One region of the Roseateles sp. GW835-FHT13E02 genome, then DNA from elsewhere that is predicted to be linked to it. Evidence: predicted binding sites of a transcription regulator. Region 1 holds the regulator's gene; each other region holds the start of a gene.
What was found. Region 1 encodes sigma-54, which starts transcription at its own class of promoters, with help from an activator protein. Its sites were predicted from a motif close to TGGCANGNAANCTGCTTT; they were not measured.
Positions count from the first base shown of each region.

Region 2: a site for sigma-54 is predicted at 2,317-2,334, ahead of exaC (acetaldehyde dehydrogenase ExaC). Genes of this name have one in related genera too.
Region 3: a site for sigma-54 is predicted at 1,097-1,114, ahead of AC1Q6P_RS09335 (PEP-CTERM sorting domain-containing protein). Genes of this name have one in related genera too.
Region 4: a site for sigma-54 is predicted at 2,192-2,209, ahead of AC1Q6P_RS16715 (pilin). Genes of this name have one in related genera too.

Region 1 is NZ_JBXAGJ010000020.1:41,959-45,410, forward strand. Features, by position in the region: gene lptB (LPS export ABC transporter ATP-binding protein) at 1-724, shown strand, start outside; gene AC1Q6P_RS18375 (RNA polymerase factor sigma-54) at 823-2,352, shown strand; gene AC1Q6P_RS18380 (SGNH/GDSL hydrolase family protein) at 2,548-3,452, shown strand, end outside.
Region 2 is NZ_JBXAGJ010000001.1:134,530-137,981, reverse strand. Features, by position in the region: gene guaA (glutamine-hydrolyzing GMP synthase) at 1-592, shown strand, start outside; gene exaC (acetaldehyde dehydrogenase ExaC) at 689-2,209, opposite strand; gene AC1Q6P_RS00595 (sigma-54-dependent Fis family transcriptional regulator) at 2,629-3,452, shown strand, end outside.
Region 3 is NZ_JBXAGJ010000007.1:220,888-224,339, reverse strand. Features, by position in the region: gene prsT (XrtA/PEP-CTERM system TPR-repeat protein PrsT) at 1-930, shown strand, start outside; gene AC1Q6P_RS09335 (PEP-CTERM sorting domain-containing protein) at 1,263-2,138, shown strand; gene AC1Q6P_RS09330 (isoaspartyl peptidase/L-asparaginase family protein) at 2,285-3,304, opposite strand; gene AC1Q6P_RS09325 (pseudouridine synthase) at 3,448-3,452, shown strand, end outside.
Region 4 is NZ_JBXAGJ010000017.1:29,487-32,938, reverse strand. Features, by position in the region: gene AC1Q6P_RS16725 (ABC transporter substrate-binding protein) at 1-347, shown strand, start outside; gene AC1Q6P_RS16720 (hypothetical protein) at 364-1,506, opposite strand; gene AC1Q6P_RS16715 (pilin) at 1,650-2,117, opposite strand; gene AC1Q6P_RS16710 (MBL fold metallo-hydrolase) at 2,478-3,254, opposite strand.

The sequences.
Region 1 (3,452 bases):
CGAGGGCCTGGCCAAGAGCTACGGCGTGCGCCGCGTGGTCAAGAACGTGCATCTGGGCGTCAACAGCGGCGAGGTGGTTGGCCTGCTCGGCCCCAACGGCGCCGGCAAGACCACCAGCTTCTACATGATCGTGGGCTTGGTGCGCGCCGATGCCGGCGAGATCCACATCGACGACCAGTCGGTCGAGCACCTGCCCATCCACCAGCGCGCCCGCCTGGGCCTGAGCTATCTGCCGCAGGAGGCCTCGATCTTCCGCAAGCTCACGGTGGAACAGAACATCCGCGCCGTGCTGGAGCTGCAGCGCGACGAGCAGGGCCGCGCGCTCAAGGAGCCGCGCATCAAGGAGCTGCTGGAAGCGCTGCTGCACGACCTCAGCATCGAGAAGCTGCGCGACAGCCCGGCGCCGGCGCTCTCGGGCGGCGAACGCCGCCGCGTCGAGATCGCCCGCGCCCTGGCCACTCAGCCGCGCTTCATCCTGCTGGACGAACCCTTCGCCGGCGTGGACCCGATCGCGGTGCTGGAGATCCAGCGCATCATCGGCTTCCTGAAGGCGCGCCAGATCGGCGTGCTGATCACCGACCACAATGTGCGCGAGACCCTGGGCATCTGCGACCGGGCCTACATCATCAGCGAGGGCTCGGTGCTGGCCGAGGGCACGCCGGACGAGATCGTGGCCAACGCCGATGTGCGCAAGGTCTATCTCGGCGAACATTTCCGCATGTAGAGCCGGCCATGGATGCCTACACGCCCGCTGCCACGGCAGCCCCGCGCGGGGCTGATGCTGGGATTCCTGCATCTCACGACTGCCCCTGAGCCCGCGCCATGAAGCAGTCACTCCAGGTTCGACTGAGCCAGCATCTGGCCTTGACGCCGCAGCTGCAGCAATCGATCCGCCTGCTGCAACTGTCCACGCTGGAGCTGAATCAGGAAGTCGAGCAGATGCTGGCGCAGAACCCGCTGCTCGAAACCGAAGAAGACTTCTCCGTCGCCACGCCCGAGCTGCCCGAGCTGCGCCCGGCCAGTGCCGCCGAGGACAGCGGCGCCGACCGTGAGCTGGGCGGCGGCGCCGAGGCCGAGGCCACGCCCGAGCTGCAGGCCGAAGACTTCGGCAGCACCGAACGCGAGGACTGGGAGAACGGCACCGAGGGCGACGATTTCGACGGCATCCGCGAACTGCCCAGCAACAACGGCAGCGGCTCGGGCAGCAACGATGAAGACGGCGAACGCAGCGACCAGGAATCGGCCGAGATCAGCCTGCAAGAGCATCTGGTCCAGCAGATGGCCGGCATGCACCTCAGCGATACCGACCAGCTGGCGCTGCGCCTGCTGATCGATTCGCTCAACGAGGACGGCTATCTCGAGGACAGCCTGGAAGCCATCGCCGAGGCCCTGGTGCCGGACGGCGACGAGGACAGCGCCGCCGAGCGCGAGGAGCTGCTCGACCACCTGCGCATCGCCCTCAAATGGCTGCACCACATGGACCCGCCCGGCGTCGGTGCCCGCGAACTGACGGAATGCCTGGAGCTGCAGCTGCGCCAGCTGCCGCGCAGCGCGCCGCAGGTGATCGCCATCATGATCTGCAAAAAGCACTTGGACCTGCTGGCCAAGCGCGACAGCCGCCGCCTGATGCTGCTGACCGGCGCCGACGATGCCTTGCTGCGTGAAGCGCAAGCCCTGATCGTGGCCCTGGAGCCCAAGCCCGGCCGGCGTTTTGCCCGCGGCCAGGCGCCGGCCGTGATCCCGGACGTGATCGTGCGCAAGGTCGGCCGCGAGCTGCGCGTCATCATCAACCCCGAGGTCGCGCCCAAGCTGCGCATCAACGAGCTCTACGCCAACGCCCTGCGCCAGACGCGCGGCGGCATCAGCAACAGCGCCCTGGGCGGCCAGCTGCAGGAGGCGCGCTGGTTCATCAAGAACATCCAGCAGCGCTTCGACACCATCCTGCGCGTCTCCACCGCCATCGTCGAGCGGCAAAAAGGTTTCTTCAGCCACGGCGCCGTGGCCATGAAACCCCTGGTGCTGCGCGAGATCGCCGACGAGCTGGGCCTGCACGAATCAACCATCTCGCGCGTGACCACGGCCAAGTACATGGCCACGCCCTTTGGTACCTTCGAGCTCAAGTATTTCTTCGGCTCGGGCCTGTCCACCGAGGCTGGCGGTGAAGCCTCCAGCACCGCCGTGCGCGAGCTGATCAAGCAGTTCATCGCCGCCGAGAACCCGGCCAAACCCCTGTCCGACAGCGCCCTGGCCAGCATGCTGGAAGAACAAGGCATCCAGGTCGCGCGCCGCACCGTCGCCAAATACCGCGAAGGCATGCACATCGGGACGACGACGATGCGGCGGGTGGTTTGAAGGTTGAAGCTTGAGTGAACGGGTGAATCAGTGAACTGGTGAACCACACCCCACGATTCACCATTCACCTGTTCACCTGTTCACCCGTTCACCTGTTCACCCCCAAACGTGAACACGCACACCGATTTCAGGTGATTCCCATTTCGAGACATGCCATCATGCCGCTGACTTGGATCGTTACTTGAAAGGTCTGCCGTGAACACCACCCTCCGCTCCCCGGCCGGCGCCCGCCTGCCCGCCCTGCTGATACTCGCCGCCAACCTGGCCTGGGCCGCCCCCTCCCAAGCTCAGGCTCAGGCCACGGGCAGCAGCGCCGCCACCAGCTACAGCCGCGTGATCGCCTTCGGCGACAGCCTCTCGGACAACGGCAATTTCTACCGCGCCACCGGCGGCGCAGTGCCCCAGCCGGGCAACTATTTCCAGGGTCGTTTTTCCAACGGCCAGGTGGCCGTCGAGCACCTCGCGCAAGGCCTGGGCGTGAGCCTGCAGGATTACGCCTGGGGCGGTGCCCAAACCGGCTGGCTCAACGGCGCGGCGGTGGCCGCAGGTGCCCCGGCCGCCTTGCAGAACACGGGCATGCTCTCGCAAGTGGGCGCCTTCCAGTCCGGCCTGGCCGGCACGGCCGCCGACAGCCAGGCGCTGTACCTGCTGTGGGGCGGGGCCAATGATTTCCAGTACCTGGGTTTCTCGCAGGCCACGGCGCAAGCGGCCATCCAGAACCTCAGCAATGCCGTGCAGACCCTCTACGGCCTGGGCGCACGCAACTTCCTGATGCCGGGCCTGCCCGATCTGGGCCAGACGCCGGCCGGCCTGTCCTCCGGCCTCTCGGGCCAGTTGCACCAGCTCTCCCTGGGCTTCAACCTCGGCCTGAATCAGGCTATCGGCCAGCTGCGCGCCCTGCCCGGCATCGACATCCGTTACTTCGACACCCTGGGCACGCAGCAAGCCCTGGTCGACAACGCGGCGCTCTACGGCTTCAGCAATGTGACGGCGGCCTGCTTCACCGGCTATGTCGGCCAGCCCGACGGCAGCACCTGCAGCAACCCCGAGAGCTATATGTACTGGGACCGCATCCACCCGACCACGCTGACCCACAGCTA
Region 2 (3,452 bases), on a different contig from region 1:
CATCTACCCCGATGTGGTGGAAAGCGGTGGCACCAAGACCAAGAAGGCCACGACGATCAAGAGCCACCACAACGTCGGTGGCCTGCCCGAGCAGCTCGGCCTGAAGCTGCTGGAGCCCCTGCGCGAGCTCTTCAAGGACGAGGTGCGCGCCCTGGGCGTGGCCCTGGGCCTGCCGCCCGAGATGGTCTACCGCCACCCCTTCCCGGGACCCGGCCTGGGCGTGCGCATCCTGGGCGAGGTGAAGAAGGAGTACGCCGACCTGCTGCGCCGTGCCGACGCCATCTTCATCGAAGAGCTGCGCAATACCAAGGATGAAACCACGGGCAAGAGCTGGTATGAGCTGACCAGCCAGGCCTTCACGGTGTTCTTGCCGGTCAAGAGCGTGGGCGTGATGGGCGACGGCCGCACTTATGACTACGTCGTGGCGCTGCGCGCCGTGCAGACCAGCGACTTCATGACCGCCGACTGGGCCGAGCTGCCTTACAGCCTGCTCAAGCGCACCTCGGGCCGCATCATCAACGAAGTGCGCGGCATCAACCGCGTCACCTACGATGTGTCCAGCAAGCCGCCGGCAACGATCGAGTGGGAATGATCTCTCAGGTCTTGAGCCCCTGGTTCAAGCCCCGAGTGAACGCAAAAGGCGACCCGCAAGGCCGCCTTTTTGTTTCAAGCCAGCGGCGCTGGATGCTCAGAAGAAGCCAAGAGCATTGGGTGAGTAGCTGACCAGCAGGTTTTTGGTCTGCTGGTAATGGTCCAGCATGGCCTTGTGGGTTTCGCGGCCGATGCCGGATTCCTTGTAGCCGCCGAAGGCCGCGTGCGCCGGATAGGCGTGATAGCAATTGGTCCAGACCCGGCCGGCCTGGATGGCGCGGCCCATGCGGTAGGCGCGGCTGCCGTCGCGTGTCCAGACGCCGGCGCCCAGGCCGTAGGGCGTGTCATTGGCGATCTGCAGGGCTTCGGCCTCGTCCTTGAAGGTGGCCACGGCCAGCACGGGGCCGAAGATCTCTTCGCGGAACACGCGCATATTGTTCGTGCCCTTGAACAGCGTGGGCTCGATGTAATAGCCGCCGGCCAACTCGCCCGACATCTGCTTGCGGCCACCGCCGATCAGCAGCTGAGCGCCTTCCTGCTTGCCCACTTCCAGGTAGGACATGATCTTGTCCATCTGCAAGGCCGAGGCCTGGGCGCCCATCATGGTGTCGGTGTCCAGCGGGCTGCCTTGCTTGATGGCGGCCACGCGCTTGAGTGCGCGTTCGATGAAGCGGTCGTAGATCGACTCCTGGATCAGCGCCCGGCTCGGGCAGGTGCAGACCTCGCCCTGGTTGAAGGCGAACAGCACCAGGCCTTCGATCGCTTTGTCGAGGAAGGCGTCGTCCTGCGCCATCACATCGTCGAAGAAGACATTGGGGCTCTTGCCACCCAGCTCCAGCGTGGCCGGGATCAGGTTGCTGGCTGCCGCCTGCGCAATCACGCGGCCGGTGGCGGTGGAGCCGGTGAAGGCAATTTTGGCAATGCGCTTGCTGGTGGCCAGCGGCATGCCGGCCTCGCGGCCATAGCCGTTGACGATGTTGAGCACGCCGGGCGGCAGCAGGTCGGCGATCAGCTCGGTCAGCACCAAGATGCTGATGGGCGTCGACTCCGCCGGCTTGAGCACCACGCAGTTGCCCGCGCCCAGCGCAGGCGCCAGCTTCCAGGCCGCCATCAGGATGGGGAAGTTCCAGGGGATGATTTGCCCGACCACGCCCAGCGGTTCGTGGAAGTGATAGGCCACGGTGTGGTCGTCGATCTGGCTCAGCGCGCCTTCCTGCGCGCGCAGGCATCCGGCGAAGTAACGGAAATGGTCGGCGGCAAGCGGGATGTCGGCATTGAGCGTTTCGCGGATGGGCTTGCCGTTGTCCACCGTCTCGGCATAGGCCAGCAACTCGAGGTTGGCCTCGATGCGGTCGGCGATCTTGAGCAGGATGTTGGCGCGGGTGGCGGCATTGGTGGCGGCCCACTGGGCCGTGGCGGCATGGGCGGCGTCCAGGGCCAGCTCGATGTCCTCGGCGGTGGAACGGGCGGCGCGGGTGTAGACCTGGCCGCTGATGGGGGTGACGACGTCGAAGTACTCGCCCTTGACCGGCGGCACGAAGCGGCCGCCGATGAAGTTGTCGTACTGCGCTTTGTAGGCGAGTGTGGCGCCGGGGGTGTTGGGGCTGGCGTAAAGCATGTCGGTCTCCGTGTGTTGTGTTGGGGTCTCAAGGTCTGGGCCCGCTCCGTCTCCATCCCAGATGCTGAGTTGCGGGGTTGGAGGCAAGCAGGCCAGCCGCAGGGTTTCTTGCACGGAGCGTGCCAAGGCTGTGGTTTGCTCGGAATTTGGGCGTAAGGGGCTGCTGCTGCGCGGGGCGAAACGACTGGCCGGTACGGCTGGCTGCGCACCGTGTCGCCCCACTGTCACGAAAGAGGACAGGTGACCGCCTCGCGTGGCACAGCTTTCACGTCCACTTGTGCTGGAAGCGGGCAAAACCAGCTCAAGGGCTTGGCAAGCGCCATGAGCCTGTTAAGGTCGCGCTGCGGCTCGGGTGCCAACACCTGAGCCGCGTCCGATTCAGAGCCCGTTCACAAGGGCCGATCACGGAGACAAACGCGATGACTGCAGCCAATGCCTTGATGAGCTTGCGCACGCCGCCCAGCCGCCTGCGACAGGCGCGCCGGCAGCTGCTGGAAACCGGTGAGCTGGGCGCCGGCTTGCTCGATGCCCGGCTCCATGCCAGCTGGCAGCGCAGCCGGGCCTATGGTCTGGCGCCCGAGGGGCGGTCGCAGGGTGTGCCGCACGCGTCGGCCGCCCAGCTGGCGCGGGCCCTGGAGCAGCGCCGCGCCTTGCTGGCCCAGGCCCGGCCGGTGATGGAGTTTGTGGCCGAGCAGGTGAGGGCCAGCGACAGCCTGGTCATCCTGGCCGACCCGCAAGGCATGCTGCTGCACGCGCTGGGCGACGATGGCTTTGCCGACAAGGCCGCACGGGTGGCCTTGCGGCCCGGCGCCGTCTGGCTTGAGCAATGGCGCGGCACCAATGCGATCGGCACGGCGCTGGCCGATGGCCGGCCCGTCGTCATCAACGGCGCCGAGCATTATCTGGAGCGCAATGGGTTCCTGACTTGCGCCGCTGCGCCCATCGTCGACCCCAGCGGTGCCTTGCTTGGGGTGCTGGACATCTCGGGCGACCGCCGTGGCTACCACCCCCACACCCTGGGCCTGGCCCGCTCGGCCGCGCGCATGATCGAGCACCAGCTGTTTGTGGCGCGTCATGGCGGCGGCCTGGTGCTGCGCCTGCACAGCCGGCCCGAGGGGCTGGACACGGTCACCGAGGGCTTGCTGGCCCTGGCCGATGACGGCCTCATCCTCGGCGCCAACGGCCTGGGGCTCGAGTGGCTGGGCCTGGCGCCCAGTGCCCTCGGTCGCTGCACGGTGGAGGC
Region 3 (3,452 bases), on a different contig from region 1:
TACCTGGCCTTGAACGACGGTAGCAACGCACGCCAGGTGCTGCAAGAGGCCACCCGCGTGGCGGACTTTGATGCACAGGAGCAAGTCAAGATTGGACGCATGCAACTGGCTGCAGGCAATGTCGATGGGGCCACTTACAACGTGCAAAAGGCATTGCAGTCGCAGGCGGGCGACCTCGGCGCCCTGCTCTTGCAGGTCGAGGTGGAAGCTCGCCGCGGCGATCCCGCCAAGGTGGATGCCGCCTTGAAGACGTTGAACAACACCCACCCAGGCAAAGTGCAAACAACGCTGGTTGGCGCCCATGTGGCCATGTCGCGTGGTCAATTCCCTGCCGCTCAAGCTGGCTACCGCACCGTGTTCGAGAAAGAACCGAGTACGGCCAATGCGATTTTGCTGGCGCGCGCCATGGTGGCCGCAGGTGAGCTGGACAAGGCCCTGCTCATGCTGGAGGGCTGGGCCCGCAAAGCGCCCAATGACATCACCGCCCTGAAGGCCGTCGCGGGCGTGCAAATGCAAGCGGGCCGAAATGAAGCAGCGAAAAAGAACTACCAACAGATTCTGGCCTTGCAGCCAGGAGACATCGGCATTCAACTCAATTACGCCCAACTCCTGCACCGCATGGGCGACGCTGGAGCCGTCGCTGCAGCCGAGAAGGCCTTGAAGCAGGCGCCCGGCAACGCGGATGCAGCCGATACCTTGGGCTGGATCTTGGTGCAGCGCGGCAATATCGAGGGCGGCCTGCGTCATTTGCGTGAGGCTCGCCTGCGCAGCCCCGGCAATAGCGAAATCCGCTTTCACCTGGCCTTCGCCTTGGCCAAGCTGAACCGCAAAGCAGAAGCCAAGGAAGAACTGAGCGCTGCGCTCAACGCCCAACCCAAGCTGCCGATGACGCAGGAAGTCAGCCGTTTGAAACTGGAACTCGGTCTGTGATCACGGCTCCAGTCTTGCGCCCTGACGCCAATACGGCAAATCAAGCCCAGAATATGTAAGCCAAAAGGCCTATTCGAATATCCAAACCAAGGCCAATTGACCGAGACATTACTCACGCCCCTCGATATCGGGGGTTCTCTTGCAGCGGATTGAACAGGCAGAATCCGGGCATGAAATTGGTATTGAGTATTTGCTTGGGTAATTGGCTGCAACTGTGAATTTTTTACAGCCCCTCAACACCCCCCGGTTCGCGGGATTGTTGGAAGCCAAGGGCCGAGTAGGATGCAATCCAAGATTTCCGTAACACCATCTACGCCGACAGGGTCCACACCATGAACTACGCTGCCACAGCGACAACTACCACCGGTCGTTTTGCGTCTTTTGCCGCAACGGCTCTGTTCGTGGTGGCCGCCGGCTCCGCTTACGCTCAAGGCGCGACGACCGTGACCAAGGCGACTGGCTCCGGCTCTTCGCTGATCGAAACCCACTCGCTGGTGTTCGGCAACACCAGTGCCCGCGACACCGGTCTGGGTGCTTGGAAGGTCAATGAAGGCACAAGCAATGCACTGGGCGCCAACAGCTTCTGGGTTTACTGCCTGGACCCGCTGAACAACTACCTCTCGCCGGACACTTATGACAAGGTGTCGCTGAACAACTTCGTCAATGGCTACCAGGCCACGCCCGGCGGCGCCACCATGGGCTACGCCTCGATCTTTGCGGGCGCCAACTACCAGGCGACAGGTATCAAGGGCATGTACGACGACTCGACCACGACGACCAGCCGCGTCCTGGCCGACTTGACCAACCTGTTCGAGCACGCCTACTCTGACAGCCTGACTTCATCGACCAAATCGGCCGCCTTCCAGTTCGCCATCTGGGAAATCCTGGGCGACGGCGCCGGCAAGAGCTCCGACAAGAAATACTACAGCGCCGCCTACACCAACAGCGGCCTGGACGTGAACGAGACCGGTACATCGTTCAAGAACCAAGTGGACGTTTACCTGGCAGGTCTGAATGGCACCTGGGCTGCCGGCCTGACTGGCACAACGAACTACACCTTCTCGGTCTACAACCCGAACCCGAGCGGCTCGGGCCAAGCCCTGATCCGCGCAACCGCACGCGCCGTGCCGGAGCCTGGTTCGCTGGCACTGGTCAGCCTGGCTGTGTTCGGCGTGGTTTACACCCGCCGCCAAAGCAAGAAGCACTGATGCAAAGGGCTGGGCCATCCAGCCCGGCCATCAACAGAAAAAAGCGGCCGCGGGCCGCTTTTTTCATGTCTTTGTCGAGTCTCAGACAAGCAGTCAATAGGAGCGCAAAGGAGCAAATCAGCCTGCGTGCCGATGCCTCAGCACAACTACTCTGAGCGATAGACCGCCACCACGGGCTCGCCAGCAGCCACCCGCGCATAACCCCGATACATTCCCTCGGAGTTGAATGGCAGACATACCTCGCCTCGGGCAGAGACTGCAATCAATCCACCTGCATCCGGCGGAAGCTTTTGCATCACCACACGCTCACAAGCCTCGGCCAATGACAGACTGGCATATTCCATCAGTGCCGACACATCATGTGCGGCGCAAGCACGAATGAACAGCTCACCCGTGCCCGTACATGACACGGCCACTGTGGCGTCATTGGCGTAGGTTCCGGCTCCCACGAGTGGCGTATCCCCGACTCGACCGACCTGCTTGTTGGTCATGCCACCCGTAGAAGTGGCGGCCGCCAGATGGCCAGCCGCATCCAGGGCGACAGCGCCGACCGTACCAAACTTGGTGAGCTCATCAATTGGGCCCGACACCCGAGCATCACCCCGCAGCGATGACACATCCCGAGCCAGCAACTCTTGACCATCGTGATCGCGCAGCACGCCAGCCTGCAGTTGCCGCGCACGCCGAAGCTGCTCCAGGCGATGCGGCGTACCAAACCAACTGGGCTCCACCTGTTCCAAGCCATGGCGTGCGGCGAACTCATCGGCTGCCGCGCCGACAAACAGCAGATGAGCGCTGTGCTCCATCACCGCTCGAGCCGCAAGAATCGGGTTGCGCGTTCGGCTGACCCCAGCCACTGAGCCTGCACGACAGCCATGCCCATCCATCACGCAGGCGTCAAGCTCATGGGTGCCAGCCGCCGTGTAAACCGCGCCCTTGCCAGCATTGAACAGCTCACACTCTTCGAGCTGCCTAACCGCCTCCACCACCACATCAACTGAGCTTGCGCCTGCGGCGAGCTGCGCCTGACCGGCGCGCAGAATGCCCGCCAAGGCAGCGCGATAACGAGCCTCTTGCTCGGCACTCATGGCGCCCCTCGTCAAAGTACCAGCGCCACCATGGATGGCCAGGACAGGAGCAGGACGAGAAGTGGTTGTGTCGGTCATTTTGAGGTCCATGGCGAGCGAAGTACTGCGGCAGCGAGGATCACCTCGGACTTGGCGCTTGTGGATCATAGGCAAGCATCAGCGCCCCTTCAGCGCCCGCGTGCGAACAGCGCAGCGGGCTCATGGACAATAGCGATATGAAAATGCG
Region 4 (3,452 bases), on a different contig from region 1:
AGAAAGCGCTGGCCAAGCAGTTGATGATCTGGGGCTACATCTGGAGCGTGGGCGACCCTGACGGCGACTTCATCCTCGGCATGGGCTACGGCCCCAACGCCGGCCAAAGCAACGACGCCCAGTTCCGCCTGCCCGCCTACGACGCGCTCTACGCCCGCCAACGCCTGCTGGCCAACAGCCCGGAACGCTGGGCACTGCTCCAGCAACTCAACCGCCTTCTGCTCAGCTACATGCCCTATCAGCCCCACAACCATCCCTTGCGGGTGGATTTATGCCAGGCTGGGGTGAGGGGGTTTATCCGGCATCCATTCACGAGGGATGGGTGGAGGTTTGTGGATCTGAGCTGAGATGCCGCCGATGAAGTCAATGCCCGATTCCATGCCCGGGTGCATCGAACAAGAACTGCTTCACCTTCGGGTTGCCTTGCCGCCAAAGCACATTGTCGATCAGGTAGTGATGGACATTGATGAACAACCAGGCGCAAGCCGTTGCCAAGGCCGCAGCCTCGCCCCACAAGGGAAGCTCTCCCGTTCGCATGAAGTCCAATGCTCCAGGGATCATCCAAAAGCCCACGGCGCCAAGCACACAGGCCACCACAACGAATGTTTTCAGCGACGATGGTGTGCTGCTAGAAAACTGAGCTTCATTCAGCTTGTAACGGGAAACGACCGTCAGGTATTGCAAAGAGTGGAAAAAGGGCACCACCAGCAAGAAGGCGGGCTCCAGGCCAACAAACACTGTCCACACATAGATTGAAATCACGTAGGCCAGGACACCCGCCCAAGGACATTGTTGCCAGCTCAATCCCCGCGCATGCCACTCCTGAGTCGATCGAAACAGCGCCAGGCCGCACCAAACGGTTGTCACCGCAGCAACCATGCAAACGACCAAGGTGAGAGTCGGTGGGACATGGATGGCGATACCCGCCACACCAAACAAGCCCTTGGCCAAAGGGCTGTTGTTCGCAAGGGTCCAGGCCGCCGCCCAACAGGCATAGGCATTGATCAACAGAGCTTGCCTCACCGCCGGTTTGAAGTAGTTGCGTTTCAAAGCGGCATCCATCATCGCCATGCCGAAGCCTTGCTTGACGTAGTGCCAGCCGACCAGTGCGCCCATCAAGCTGACCATGACACCGAGCAGAGTGCCCTGGCCCAGAAGCCATTGCCAGGCGCCGACGGCCAAAGCCACGATCAAAGCGAAGGGGGCCCAAAAACCGGCAAATGCCCAGCGCCACTGCAGATCACTCGCTAAACCTTCACGACGCACATCTCGCCACGTGCCGTAGAACATCTGGTACGAGGCTGCAAAGTGTGGATGGTTGACGACATTGGCTAGGACAAGCATGGCGGAAGCGAGAACAGCCAGACTCTCTCCTCTTGGTGCAATCATCAAAAGAGCCGCAAGAACCAAAACCGAGCCCCCACCCAAGAGGAGCAAGTCAAGCCAGACACCCCATAAGCTGGAAGAGCCATATCGCATCAATTCACGGGGGGCATTTGCATCCATGATCGTCTTGCTGGTCTAGCGCGAACGTCGTTCACTGGCAAGTTCTCAAGTACTCGCAAGCGTTTTTCTCGAATCGTTCTGATCAAAAAACAGAAAAGGGGGCATTTGCCCCCTTTTCACCCACGCAAGTCAGTCGAACTCACTTACGGAGCCGGAGCCGGAGCCGGAGCCGCCACCGACTGCTTCTCGATAGTCGTCTTCGCAACACCGGTCGCAGTGGTTGTAATTGCCCAGGTAACGGCCGTAGTGCCCACGTTCGGAGCCCACTTGATCTTCTTGCCGTCCATTTCGGTGCCCAAACCGCTTGAGGCCAATGTCACTTCGATCTCACCGCCACTTACGGTGACCGAGGCCACTTCCTTCGTCGGACTGAACGAAGCGTTCGCCGGAATGCCGTTCGAGTTTGCCGAGCAGTTGGTTGCAGCACCCAACTCCTGGATGCAAAGTGCCACAGCCGTCTTCAACGCATCAACCGAAGTCAGTGCATTGCCGGCCTTGGCTTTGACCGTGTAGTCCTTGTACTGCGGAATCGCCACCGCCGCCAAAATGCCGATGATCGCCACGACGATCATCAGTTCGATCAGTGTGAAACCTTGTTGAACGCGCTTCATGATGGGTACTCCTACGGGGTTGAACGGGACAGGAAACGAATGAATGAAACAAAGAAGAGGGAACGCACCCCCTGAATGCAGGGGTCGTGCCAGCATGCTCAGAGCGACTTGGCGTGAAATTTGGCACGAACAGAGGGCCGGCGAGCGGTGCGACTGACAATTTTGGTCAGTTGAGCCCTGATGGCCGGTGACGCAAAAGGTGAGCTGACAATTTTTGTCAGGCCTGTGCTGACTGCCCGCAGTCGGTCAGAAGACGAGGTGCCAAAGCAAACGGCAACCCGGAGGTTGCCGTTTTTGGCTGAGGCTTGGCCAAGGAGTGGCGCCGAGATCACGTTCGGCGAACGCGGACTGGCACTCCACTCAATCCAGATCCATCACCATCCCAGCCACCAATGCCTCGATTCGGTGCCGGCTGGCCAGGGCGGCGATTTCTTCCATCACGGCCAGGCCTTCGCCGGGTTTGATGTGGGTGATCTGCACGGCCACGCTGCCGGCGAGTTGGGCCAGTTCCACGCCCAGTCGGGCGGGGCTGAGGTGGCGGCTGAGGTCGGCCAGGCTTTGCTCGTCGTTGCTGAAGGCGGTTTCGATCACCAGATGGCTGACCTGCAACTGGGCCAGGCGGGCCCAGAGCGCCGGATTGGGGCCGGTGTCGCCGGTGAAGACCCAATGGCCGCGCGGGCCGGCAATGGCAAAACCGCAGGCCGGCACGGTGTGAGCGGCACTCAGCACTTCGACGCGGCGGCCACCCAGCTCCAGCACCTCGCCCACTTCAAAAGCATGCAGGCTCAGCACCGGCCGCTCGGCGCTGGGCAGGCGGGTGAAATCGGGCCAGATCACGCCGTTGAAGATGTGTTGGCGCAGCGCCTGCAGGGTTTGCGGCAGGCCATGCACCTGGATCGGCGGCCGGCCCGCCTCGGCGCGCAGGCGCAGCACCGAATCGGCCAGCAGCGGGATGGACAGCACATGGTCCAGATGGGAATGGGTGACCAGGATGTGGTCGATGCGCGCCAGCTCGTCGAGCGCCAGGTCGCCCACGCCCGTGCCGGCGTCGATGAGCACATCGTCGTCGAGCAAGAAGGCGGTGGTCTTGAAGCCGGCTGCAATGGCACCCGAGCAGCCGAGGACGCGAATTTTCATGGGGGGCATCAGTGGGCGGGAAAGCCGTCTTGGCGCCGATCCCGGAGGAGAAAAAACCGGTGCCGTTGACAGGGCCCTCCAATGTACTGAGCCCCGGCATCGAAACAAGGGAGCATTACCGGCTTGCGACTGAGAAAGTGCTCCGGCCATTGCCGGGCAGCGCGGCGCCGTGATTTGCTGCACGGGACCGATAGGCCG